2 linked regions of the Bernardetia sp. MNP-M8 genome follow. The protein of the gene in region 1 interacts with the protein of each later gene in a pairwise test. Links are inferred from orthologs where the notes say so. Each region holds a gene or a part of one and is shown on either strand. Other genes may lie near its edges.

Region 1 (7,034 bases):
CTCTCCTTTTGAGAAGCAGGTAAGTCGCTTTCAGTAGAAGGTTCTTCTGAATTCTCTTTTTTTGAAGGCTTTTTTGGACTACTTTTTAAATCAGAAACTACTTTTTTTGAAGAAGAGAATGAAGGTAAAAAAGAAAACAGATTAATTTTAAGTGTGTGCATTTTTTTATAGTATGAAAATTTTGTAAGACAGGATTTTTTATTTTAACTAATACAAAATTAAGTCCATCAAATTATATAAAAACTTGAATATCAGAGCTTTTATCACTTGTATAAGTCTTGAGTGCATGTTTCTCAAAATTTAATTTAAAGCGATTATTTAGTAGCTTATTGTAATTTTTGCGTACTTATTAGCTAGTAATTTGCATAAAACACAAAATGATTAGATATTTAGGGTACAATGATAAAATTAAAATATCCACGCCAACGTATTTTTATAGCTTTTTTGATTTACACCTTACTCTCCTTTGCTGTGGCTACACTCAGTTTTTGGCTTTTTAGACGTGTCGAATCAATAAATCTGTTGGCTGATAAAGTTCATGAACTACATATCCATATTCGAAATTTATCAAAATTAAGAAGCGATTTTTTATTAAATGAACCACTCAATGAAGAGTTTTATAAAACAGGACACAGTCGTTTTTTGAAAGAGTATATTGTCAATCAATCACAAATCTTAGGTTCAATAAATTCCATCAAAACATCTCCTCAAGCCAAAAAGTGGAATATGACTAAGAATTTGGATTCCCTGCAATATGAAGTCAAGCTCAGTACAGATATGATGAAAGAATTAGCACGCAAGATAAGATTAAGAGGATATAAAGATTATGGTTTGGAAGGCGTAATGAGAGAGTATATACGCTTATTAGAAGTTCAACCTCACATAGACAAAGTTTTAGTTTTACAGCTTCGTAGACATGAAAAAGATTTTATAAATAGATTAGATAGCATTTCATTAAATAAATGGAAAAAAAATTTTGAAACACTTACCGAAAACATTGTTAGCAACACCTATGAATTAGAACAAAAATATAAATATCTTGCCTACCTAAATGCCTATAAAGATGCTTTTCAGCATTTTGTAGAAGTAGATTATGATATTGGTTACCGACAAGAAACGGGATTTACAGCCCAGACTAATCTAAAAGACCAAAAAATTTTGAGACGTATCGATAAATTAGATGCTTACTCACAAAATAAAAAAGATTCAATTTTAACTCAACTTCGTTTTATTACAGTAGTTTTAGTTACAACTTCTGTTATTGCTTCCATGCTGCTCAGTTTAGCTTTTCCATATATTATGAAAATTTAAAAAAAGAACAATTACTCTTTTGATGCAATGTCTATTATAATTGTAATAGATGCGTTTTTTGTGTATATTTGTATAATAATTTTTGGAATGAAATATGCCTTTTATCTAGTAAGGATTTTAGTTAAGACAGATAAAAACGTATTAAATCAAAAAAGTAAAAACGCAAAAACAATTAGTAATAATTAAAATGGCAGAAAATAATAAAGAGGAAAACGCAATAGTAGAAACAGATGTAGAAAATACAGTTTCTCCTATTCCAGAAGATAACTCAGAAAATAATGATAGAGGTAATTATGGCGCAGATAATATTCAAGTTCTTGAAGGATTAGAAGCCGTACGTAAACGCCCAGCCATGTATATTGGCGATGTAGGTATAAAAGGATTGCATCACTTGATTTGGGAAGTTGTAGATAACTCTATCGATGAAGCTCTTGCTGGACATTGTGATACGATACATGTAACCATAAATGAAGGAAATACAATCACAGTTAGAGATAATGGTCGTGGTATTCCTACTGATATACATACAAAAGAAAATCGTTCTGCTTTAGAAGTTGTAATGACAGTACTTCACGCAGGAGGTAAATTTGATAAAGATACTTATAAAGTTTCTGGTGGTCTTCATGGTGTAGGTGTTTCCTGTGTAAATGCTTTATCAGATGATTTGAGAGTAGAAGTACACAGAAATGGGAAGATTTTTGAGCAAGAATATTCTTGTGGCGCACCTAAATACTCGGTGCGTGAAATAGGAACGACTGATGTATCAGGAACTCAAGTTACTTTTCATCCTGATGCAAGCATTTTTACACATTCAGTTTTTAAATATGAAACCGTTGCTAATCGTCTTCGTGAGCTGTCTTATTTGAATGCAGGTGTAAAAATTACCCTTTCAGATGTAAGAGAAGAGTTTGGTGAAAAAGATGAAAAAGGAAATTTTGTAACCGAAACATTTTTATCAGAAGGTGGACTACGTGAGTTTGTAGAATATTTAGACAAAAGCCGTACTGCCATTATTCCAAATGCAATTTATGTAGAAGGAGACAAAAATGATGTTCCAGTTCAGGTAGCTATTCTTTACAATACTTCTTACTCTGAAAATGTATTTTCTTATGTAAATAATATTAATACAATAGAAGGAGGAACACATATTACAGGTTTTTATCGTGCCTTGACAAGAACTTTGAAAAGTTATGCTGATAAAAATGGCTTAACAGACAAAAAAGTAGAACTTTCAGGAAGTGATTTTAGAGAAGGAATGACTGCTGTAATTTCTGTAAAAGTAATGGAGCCTCAATTTGAGGGACAAACAAAAACAAAATTAGGAAATTCTGAAGTATCAGGTGCAGTAGAAACATGTGTAGCTGACGCACTTTATAGTTATTTAGAAGAAAATCCGAAAGAAGCTAAGATCATTATTCAAAAAGTTACTTTAGCTGCACAAGCTAGAATGGCTGCACGAAAGGCTCGTGAAATGGTTCAGCGTAAAACAGCTCTTAGTGGAACAGGACTTCCAGGGAAATTAGCCGATTGTTCGGAAAAAGACCCAGAAAAGTGTGAAATTTATCTCGTAGAGGGAGATTCAGCAGGTGGTTGTTTTGTTGGTACAACAGAAGTAGCTCTAACAGATGGTAGAAATTTGAGCTTTATAGAACTCATCAAAGAAGCCTCACAAGGAAAACAAAATTACTGTTATACTATTCTTAAAGATGGTTCGATAGGTATTGAAAAAATCTTATATCCTCGTAGAACTAAACAAAAAGCAAATTTAGTTCAAGTTACTTTAGACAATGGAGAGAAAATTAAATGTACGCCAGACCATAAGTTTATGCTTCGAAATGGTGAGTATGTAGAAGCAAAAGATTTAAAAAATGGTTTTTCTTTAATGCCTCTCTATAAAAAAATGTCTAAAATAGGAGGAAGAATTACTATAGAAGGTTATGAAATGGTAACTAATCCAAAAAATAGTAAGTGGATTTTTACTCATATGTTAGCTGATCAATATAATTTGAGGAATAATTTAGATGCATTGGAAGATGGTGATACTAGACATCATGTTGATTTCAATAAGCTAAATAATAATCCATCTAATATTAAAAGATTTTCTAAAGAGGAACACTTAATTATTCATCAACAGCATTTAGAAAAAACACTTCATAGACCAGATGTAATAGAAAAATGTAGGCAACTTAAAAAAGAACCTGCTTTTCGTATAAAAATGAGTGAGAGAATGCAAGAACCTCAAACTCGTAAAATACTTTCCGAACAAGCGAAAGCTCAATGGAATGATGAGCAATATATGGAAATGATGAGGGAAAAACTTCTAATTCCAAATGGTAAAGCTCCTAAAAATGTAGAGCGTTTGAATCAAATGCAACAAGAATATTGGAGTAAAGAAGAAAATAAAAATAAGCAATCTCAAACTACAAAAAGTTATTTTGAAGAAAATCCTCAAAAAAGAGAAGAACTTTCTAAAATAGCTAAGGAACAATGGAATGATGAAGAATTATTGTTGTGGAGAAGCGAAACTACTAAACAACAATGGACGGAAGAATTTAGAGAATCTCGTTCAAAGGCATATAATCAGACATATTTTGATGGTACCATTGCTTTAATGAAGGAAGTTTTGGAAAAACATGGCTCTTTAGAAAATTTTGATAAAATCAAAAGAAGTGACTATCCGAAGAAGAAAAATGTATTGAAAGTAAATAATTTTTCAGAACGTTTTTTTAATGGGGATAATCAAAAAGTTTTAGAAGCTGTTGAAAATTACAATCACAAAGTAATAAGTGTAGAGTTTTTGGAAGAAACTCAAGATGTATTTGATATTGAAGTTCCGAATACTCACAATTTTGCTTTAGCTTCTGGGGTTTTTGTTCATAATAGTGCCAAACAAGGAAGAGACAGACAATCACAAGCAATTTTGCCTTTACGTGGTAAAATCTTGAATGTCGAAAAAGCACAAGAACATCGTATTTATGATAATGAAGAGATAAAAAATATTATTACAGCATTGGGTATTCGTTTTGGAGAAAATGAGAATGGCGAAAAATACCTAAACCTTGATAAACTTCGCTATCACAAAATCGTAATCATGACCGATGCAGACGTTGATGGTAGCCATATTAGAACACTTATTTTGACACTTTTCTTCCGTTATATGAAAGATTTGGTTGAAAAAGGGTATGTTTATATTGCTCAACCTCCTCTGTATCTTATCAAGAAAGGTAAGCAGCAAGTTTATTGTTGGGATGAACCTCAACGTGAACAAGCGATGAGAGAACTCGGTGGCTCAAGTGGAAATATGAATGGAGTAGGCGTACAGCGTTACAAAGGTTTGGGAGAGATGAACCCAGAGCAACTTTGGGAAACAACAATGAACCCAGAAACGAGAAGTATGAAGCGTGTAGATGTAGAGTCTGCTGCTGCTGCAGATCAACTTTTCTCTATGCTTATGGGAGATGAGGTTGCTCCACGTAGAGAGTTTATTGAGAAAAATGCTCGTTATGCTCGTGTAGATACTTGATAAAATCGTCAAAATTATTTTTGACAATCTTATATTAAAAAAGCCATAAAAATATTTTTTAATTATTTTTATGGCTTTTTTGTGCTTATATACCTCAAAAATAAGGTTTTTAAAAAATAGACAAATTATTTCTATTTTTTTTCATGTTTTGTGTAACCTTTCTTCATCAATCAGAGTATATATAAGCAGACACACACTTTAAATAGTTCTCACTTTAATTTAATTAAAGTCATTTTTTTAGAAAAGGAAACTATCATTTTTTTTATATTCCTTCTCAAACTATTCTACTAAATAAAGTATTTATTCTTATTTTTTTAAAACTTATTTTAAGAATACTGTCAAAAATCAAAAAAAACAGAAAACATTTATCAAAAACTCTATTAAGTAAATTAGTAAATCAACAATTTCTAATTTCCATTTTTTTACCTAGTCTTGTTACATATAGACATAAATTTTACAAATCATGAATTTTAAAGCAATAATTAGCATTTTTCTTATCCTTTTAGGTATTATTGGATTAGTAATAGGTGTCTTCGGTATTTTCGGACAAAACCTTTCTAGTCAAAATCCTTGGATTTTTGCCGTACTTGGTTTTATCTTTTTCCTTTCTGGAATGGGACTTTTCAAAACCACAAGTGGAAAAGTAGAAGGATAAAAAAAAATACATTTTTTAAAACAAAAAAAAATAAAAAATGTTAATACAACAACGTTATTAGAGTATAAATCTAATTCATTCAACGAGCAATTTATTTTTTAATCTCAATTTTTTAATCTTTATTTAATCTTTATTATTATGGACAAGCTAGAATATCAAGGAACTTGGAACGAAGTAAAAGGTCGTTTAAAAAAATCATACGGTTCACTTACCGATGATGACTTAACATACGCAGAAGGTCAAGAAGACCAAATGTTAGGCAAAATTCAACAAAAACTTGGTAAGACAAGAGATGAAGTAGTCAAGATGATTAAATCTCTCTAGTCAATCAAAAATATAAAAAATCATTTTTATAAAATTAGAAAGAAAATGAATGATGCAGAAGCTACGGTGGTCTGATAAGTACGTTTTCTTTCTAATTTCTATACCTTTCCGACCAAAAAATACTATTCAATTTTCAGAGAAGACAACCAAATCTTCCATTTTTTAATCTCAATTTTTTAAACTTTATTTATTATGGGTAATTTATTATATATCATCGCTGTTGTTCTTGTTATTATATGGGCTGTTAGTTTCTTTACTGGAACTTATACAGGTGGAATTATACACGTTCTTTTAGTTGTTGCTATTATTGCAGTTTTACTTCGTGTTATTCGTGGTGGAAAAATTATATAGTTTGACTACTAAAAATTGATTTCCTTTCTATTTAATTTTATCATACATTTTATTGCGCTAAGTACATGAAAAGTTTAGAATTCATTTTCTATACAATGGTAGTTATCATATTTATTGCTTGGTGCTTAGGATTTTTTTGGTACGATTTAGATAAATCAATCCACATGTTACCAGTAATAGCCTTGTTAGCTTTATCATTTAAAAAATACAGAAAAAAAAGCTTTTAACTCAAGATATATTACGAAACACAAAGCCTTTACAAATCAATTTAATTGATTTGTAAAGGCTTCTTTTTTTATTCAAAAAAAAGGAATTAGTGTATATTTGTGCTATGAATACAACTACTAAACCCAATAAAATAGATAAAATAAAGAGTTTCCTTAATCATCCTATTGATATTGCTCCTTTAATTTATGCAAGAATTATTTTAGGACTTTTGATGACTATTGAACTCTGTGGAGGAGCTTTATCACCTTATGGAAGAACTCTTATAACTGGAGATTATCATTTTTCATATTCTTTTGCTCCTTTTATAAAACCTTGGTCAGAACCAATATTGATGTACATTCATTTTGGAGTAAATTTTATTTTGGGTTTGATGGTAGTTTTTGGGTTTAAATATCGTTTTGCCTGTATTGCCATGTTTTTTTCGGCTACCTCTATTTTTTTGATGGAAAAAACATTGTATATTAATCATGTTTATTTATACTGCATACTATTTTCAGTTTTTGCTTTTCTTCCTGCCAACCGAGCTTTTTCAGTAGATGCACATCGAAATCCTCAACTAAAGTCTTCTGAAATACCTGCTTGGACAGTCTATTGCATTATTTTTCAGCTCAGTATTGTTTATATTTATGCAGGAATTGCAAA
Region 2 (6,407 bases), 1.3 Mb from region 1 along the record:
ACTTAAACAAAGTCATTGCCAAGCACAAGAAGGAAAAATTCTTATTCCCTTGTTCAGATATTCGTAGAGATGATATTCCTGGCTTTTTGAGAGAAAATAATATTGAGCATTCAGAAGCTGTTATCTATGCAACTGTTTCTAGTGATTTATCCGATTTGAAGAATGTAAATTATGATGTAATTGCATTTTTCAGTCCATCAGGAATCAAATCTTTATTTGATAATTTCCCTGATTTCAAACAAAAAACTACTCGTATTGCAGCCTTTGGTCCTACGACGGCACAAGCTGTTCGTGACCATAACTTGCGCTTAGATATTGAAGCACCTCTTCCAAATGCACCGTCTATGACAGGAGCAATCGAACAATATATTCGTAAAATGAAAGAAGAATTAGGGATTGAATAAGACAAAACAGGATTAAAATCCTGTTCAATTAATTAAAACCCAATTCTTCTATTATATTAAAAACTCTCTTCTCAACATTCAATTTATTTGACTTTTTGAGAAGAGAGTTTTTTGTTTCTATTTAGGAAGTTGTTTTAATTTTTTCTCCAAATAATAGATTTTGACTTGGCAGAAAGGGCTTAATTTTCCTTTTTTTGTTGTATTTGTTTTTTCTCCTGCCGTTGTTGGTGTCCTCACCAACGACAAACCAATCTAAGCCGAAGGATTCATAACCACACTATACACCGTTATAGAATTCAATTCTCTCCCAAAATAAAGTTTGTCTAGTGCTTCATACATATTTCTTGCACGAAAATAAGAAGTTTGTAATTCTCTATGTCCGTTATCTTCTTTTGAAACCCACTGAATTGTATAAGAACTATCACGCTCACGATAACTACGAACATATTCAAACATTTTTTTGAGGGCATCTAGTTTGTCTGTTCCGTGTTCAGTATGAAACAAAAAAGATTGATTGTGGCGAGGATTAACCGTAATTAAATTGAGTTTTATAGTTGTTCCTTCTTGAGAATAATCAAAAATAAGACTTCCATCAATTCCCAAATGGTCTTCTATTCCTTTCTGGATGCGTGCAGATTCTACGTGTATATCGTTTGGTGTCATTTTTTGTAAGTTTAATTTTCTTTGTTTTTTTAGTATTATCCGTAAAATTAAGAAAAAATGAAGAGAGATAGGAAAGAAAAAACGCCCTCTCTACTTTGATTATCTTTAGAATTCAAAAAAAATCAATAACAATTTCTCAGGATATGAAAAAATTACTTTTATGTATTGTCAAGACTATTATATATTGGTTTTAAAAGTATCATCATCTTTTTTCTGACATTCTTTTATCCACTCTTCTGCCTGTTCTTTATTTTTAAATAAGCGCATAATAAAAATACCTGCTGCTTTTTTTTCTAAATCTTGTGCAGAAAGTTTTCCAAAAATATCAGGAGATGTAATATGAGCCATGTAGCGTAAACCTGCTTCAATAGCTTGTGGCATCCAAAATTCTTGTATCCACTGATTGGCTTGTTGCCAAGGACCTACTAAATTTGTATTATCATTGATGATATAAGGACAATTATTTTCTTTAATTAAATCCAAGGCAACCAAACAGCCTGCTTTTACATTATTTACATTCACAAATCCAGTCCAATCTGCATAAAGACAATTTGTGTGAGCTTCTACATAAACTTCATAAAATACTTTTTCATCAGAATTTTTTAATGTTATCAAAATTATAGTGTTAGGGGTTGGTAAGGTAGTTAAAAAAATAATTGTGATTGTAAAACGTATTTTCATTAAAAATGGTTAGAAAAAAGAATTTACAGTCTATAAATGAGATAGATAACGTAAAAATTAAGCAAAATCCAAATAAAAAACAATATAAAACACTGTTATAAACTTAACCATTCTATACTCAATTTAAGGCATTAAAAACGTTGTCAAATTACCTATTTTTTCGTAACTTGCAGAGTTGTTTTTCAAGGAAATTTTATCACAAAAACAACTGAAAAATTATTATTCTAACGCAAAATTTTATCTTGTGTTTTCTATTTAGTTAGTAAGCATATACTTACAAAAGAGAACATCCAAGCAAATGCTTGAATGAGAAATTAGAATCAAGAATTTCAATTTAATATAGTTTTATTACTAGATAATATATGGCAGATATAGAAAATGGTTCAGAAGACCTGTTAGATGATGGAAACAGTAATATCATTCCTGTAAGTATTGAGGACGAAATGCGAACGGCATACATTGATTATTCGATGTCCGTTATTGTTTCTCGTGCTTTACCTGATGTACGTGATGGTTTAAAACCTGTCCACCGTAGAGTGTTGTATGGAATGTCAGATTTGGGAGTTTATCACAATAAAGCTTACAAAAAATCGGCTCGTATTGTAGGTGAGGTTTTGGGTAAGTACCACCCTCATGGCGATTCGTCTGTTTATGAAACGATGGTTCGTATGGCGCAGGAGTGGTCGCTTCGTTATATGCTCGTCGATGGACAAGGAAACTTTGGCTCTATTGATGGTGATAATGCAGCAGCTATGCGTTATACAGAGGCACGTATGCAGCGTTTGGCTGAAGAAATGTTGGCAGATTTGAACAAAGAAGTGGTAGATTTTATTCCAAACTTTGATGATTCCTTAACAGAGCCTTCTGTTTTACCAGGAAAATTACCTAACCTTTTGGTAAATGGTTCGTCTGGTATTGCTGTTGGTATGGCTACCAATATGGCTCCTCACAACCTTACAGAAGTCATTGATGGAATTATTGAGTATATCAAAAATCCAGAAATTACAGTTGAGGAACTTACAAAATTTGTAATTGCACCTGATTTTCCAACTGGAGGAATTATTTACGGCTACACAGGAGTAAAAAAAGCATTAGAAACTGGACGTGGAAGAATTGTGATGCGTGCCGTTGCAACTATACACACGGACAAAAATAATCGTGAACAGATTATTGTAACAGAAGTTCCATATCAAACCAATAAAGCAAGTTTGATAGAAAAAACGGCTGCTATGGTTAACGAAAAGCGTATTGAAGGAATTTCTGCTATTCGTGATGAGTCAGATAGAAATGGTTTGCGTATCGTTTATGATATTAAGCGTGATTCGATGGCAAATGTAGTTTTGAATCAGCTTTTCAAATATACAGGACTTCAAACTTCTTTTAGTGTAAACAATGTTGCACTTGTGAAAGGTCGTCCAAGAATTTGTAATCTTAGAGATTTAATTAGTTATTATGTCGAACACAGACACGAAATTGTTGTTCGCAGAACAGAATATGACCTTAGAGAAGCTAAAAAACGTCTTCATATCTTAGAAGGTCTTTTGAAAGCTCTTGATGTAATTGATTTAGTAATTGCGACAATTCGTAGCTCAAAAGATGCCGAAGAAGCAAGAAATGTTTTGACAGGTGAAGGACAAATGAATACTGAAAGTCGTTTCTTCAAGGACATTGCTGTTCCAAGTGGTTTTGTATTTGATTTTTCAGAAATTCAAGCTAAAGAAATTTTGGGAATGCGTCTTCAACGTCTTACAGGACTAGAACGCAACAAAATCCAAAACGAACACGACGCACTTGTTTTGACAGTAGAAGATTACGAAGATATTTTAGCTAGAGTAGAACGTCGTATGGAAATTATTACGGAGGAACTACTTGAACTTAGAGAAAAATATGGTGATGAGCGTCGTACTCAAATTGTTCATAGTGCAGAAGATATTGATATTGAAGATTTGATTGCTGAACAAGAAATGGTAATTACTATTTCTAATGAAGGTTATATCAAACGTACTTCTTTATCAGAATACAAATCACAAGCCCGTGGTGGAAAAGGCTCAAAAGGAGCAACTACAAAAGCAGATGATTTTGCAGAACACTTGTTTGTAGCTTCTACACACAATTATTTATTGATTTTTACAGACTATGGAAAAGTATATTGGTTAAAAGTATATGCCATTCCAGAAGGCTCAAAAACATCAAAAGGTCGCCCACTTCAAAACCTTATTTCGATAGAAACAGGCGAAAAAGTACAGACTGTTATTAATGTAAAAAGTCTGAAAGACGAAGATTATATAAATAACAATAATCTAATTTTCTGTACTAAAAAAGGACAAATCAAGAAAACAGTTTTGGAAGCCTACTCTCGTCCTCGTCAAAATGGAATTAATGCCATTACGATTAATGAAGGCGATGCACTTTTAGATGTTCGTTTGACAGATGGAAACAACGAAATTATTATGGCTGTTGGTTCGGGTCGTGCAATTCGTTTCAACGAAACACAAGTCCGTCCGATGGGAAGAACAGCATCAGGAGTTCGTGGAATTTCTGTAAAAGAAGGTGATGAAGTAATTGGAATGGTTTGTCTGAACCGTCCAGATTCAAATCTATTAGTCGTTTCTGAAAAAGGATATGGAAAACGCTCCGATGTAGAAGATTATAGAGTTATCAAACGTGGTGGAAAAGGAGTAACTACTCTCAAAATCACAGAAAAAACAGGTACTTTGATTGCCATAAAAGAAGTAATCGATACCGACCATTTAATGATTAGTAGAAAATCGGGTGTCATGATTCGTTTTGCAGTTTCCGAACTTCGTACTATGGGACGTGCTACACAAGGCGTTCGTCTGATAAATTTAGCAGAAGGAGACCAAATAGCTTCTGTTGCTAAAATTGAACACATAGAAGAAGAGTTAGAAGATATTTTATTGGAAGAAGGAATGGAAAATCCAAATACAGAGGTAAATGGAGAAATTGCTACAAATCTTGCTAATGAAGCCAATAATTCTGAAAATGGAAGTCATTCTGAAAATGATGATACAGAAGCTGATGAAAATTCAGAAGGTGTAGAATAATTTTTTTTTGCATTATACTTGCATTAACTTTGGAAGTTCTATTTTTGTAAAGGAAATAGAACTTCTATTTTTTTATAAAAAATCAATTTCAAAATAATATCACACCTATTTTAACGTGTGATGAATCCAATAATTCAAACTCATTTTATACAATGACAAAATCAATTTTAAAATCAATAATAGTAGGAACTGCATTTGTAACAGGTTCATTTCTTACAAATGAAACTATTGCACAAAATGGAGCTTTAACCAGTGCTGAATTTTTTGCAACGCCTCAAGAAGGAAATTACGAAAAAGCACTAGAAAAAGTTCGTCAAGCAACTTATCATAAGAAAACAGAAGGAAAAGCTAGAACTTGGTATACAAGAGCAAAAGTTTTTACTGCTATTGTTGAAGCAGGAGTAGAAGATAAAGAAGTAGCAGCTCTCGTAGAGAATCCAATAGATAGTGCTTTTGCTTCCATGACAAAGGCATTAGAAGTAGAAAAAGCCGAAGGAGATGATAAATATACTAAACGAATAGAAGATCCAGCTTTTCAAAGTGATTTAGGAATGGAAACAGGTTTACAAGCTCGCTTGAAAAATGCTATTCTTAATAACGTACAGAAATACCAAGATGCAGAAGACTTTGTGAAAGCTTACGAAACAATGCTTCCTCTTGCTACTTATCTTTCTACTGATACCACAAACTTGATTTATACTGCTTACTTTGCTAATAAAGCTGAAAAACTAGATAAATCAGCTTTTTTTTATGAAAAACTTGGCAACATAGAAGAATATACAGGTGCAGTAGACGCTTATCAATCAGCTGCTTATTCCTATTATAAATTAGAAGATAGTACAAACTTTCTTAGAGTATTAGAAAAAGGAGCTGAACGTTTTCCTCAAGAACCTTATTTCATAACTAATGCTGCTGATGTATATATTCAACAAGAAAACTATGATAAAGCCATCGAAATGTTACAAAAGGCAGAAGCAATAGCTCCTGATGATGTAAGACAATTAACTATATTAGCTCGTCTTTATGATCAACTTGAACAAAAAGACAAAGCATTTGAATATTATGAAAAAATTTATAAATTAGATCCACAAGATGAAGAAGCTATTCGTGCTTTGGGTGTTGGGTACTATCAAATTGCTGGAGATTTGTATCGTGAACTAGAAGATGAAGCAAAAAAGTCAAAAGACAAGAAAATAAACAAAGAAGATGCTAGATATAAAAAAATGATTACCTATGCAGATAAATCTATTCCTTATTTGATGGCTTATAAAGATTTGACAGATGAAAAATCTGCTGTTTATAGTACACTAATGAATCTCTATATGTATAAAGGAGATGAAGTAAATGAAGATAAAATGAGAAAATTAGCAGAAAAGAAATAAGTAACTTTTCTTGCAAATATTTTCTTACATAACAAAAATCCTATTTGCGTAAAAATAAGTAGGATTTTTTTTATTCGATAAGACGAAAATAAATATACGCACAAAAAAAAGATGATACTTCCAAAGGCTGCATCATCTTCCACTACTCACTAACTATGGCTACTGTAATTTAGAAAACTACATAGCCAACAAAAGATTTTTGTATCTATAAA

The links.
Region 2: the proteins of gyrB (region 1) and gyrA interact in binary tests that used the Escherichia coli proteins (3 or more experiments, as listed by UniProt). The link is inferred for Bernardetia sp. MNP-M8 from one-to-one orthologs.

Annotation. Positions count from the first base shown.
Region 1 is NZ_CP147012.1:3,881,902-3,888,935, forward strand. Bases 1,149-5,034 are described here. They hold gyrB (DNA topoisomerase (ATP-hydrolyzing) subunit B), read left to right. Parts: upstream 1,149-1,498; coding sequence 1,499-4,834; downstream 4,835-5,034. Other genes in these bases: V9L04_RS15795 (hypothetical protein), read left to right, coding at 1,149-1,311. Also shown: V9L04_RS15790 (hypothetical protein), read right to left, coding at 1-161; more of V9L04_RS15795, read left to right, coding at 400-1,148; V9L04_RS15805 (hypothetical protein), read left to right, coding at 5,298-5,489; V9L04_RS15810 (CsbD family protein), read left to right, coding at 5,628-5,813; V9L04_RS15815 (lmo0937 family membrane protein), read left to right, coding at 6,006-6,164; V9L04_RS15820 (HTTM domain-containing protein), read left to right, coding at 6,496-7,034. UniProt on the Escherichia coli protein: DNA gyrase negatively supercoils closed circular double-stranded DNA in an ATP-dependent manner to maintain chromosomes in an underwound state.
Region 2 is NZ_CP147012.1:2,602,391-2,608,797, reverse strand. Bases 1,755-5,013 are described here. They hold gyrA (DNA gyrase subunit A), read left to right. Parts: upstream 1,755-2,110; coding sequence 2,111-4,813; downstream 4,814-5,013. Other genes in these bases: V9L04_RS10730 (tetratricopeptide repeat protein), read left to right, coding at 4,966-5,013. In the rest of the region: V9L04_RS10750 (uroporphyrinogen-III synthase), read left to right, coding at 1-404; V9L04_RS10745 (hypothetical protein), read right to left, coding at 657-1,067; V9L04_RS10740 (hypothetical protein), read right to left, coding at 1,245-1,682; more of V9L04_RS10730, read left to right, coding at 5,014-6,195. UniProt on the Escherichia coli protein: A type II topoisomerase that negatively supercoils closed circular double-stranded (ds) DNA in an ATP-dependent manner to maintain chromosomes in an underwound state.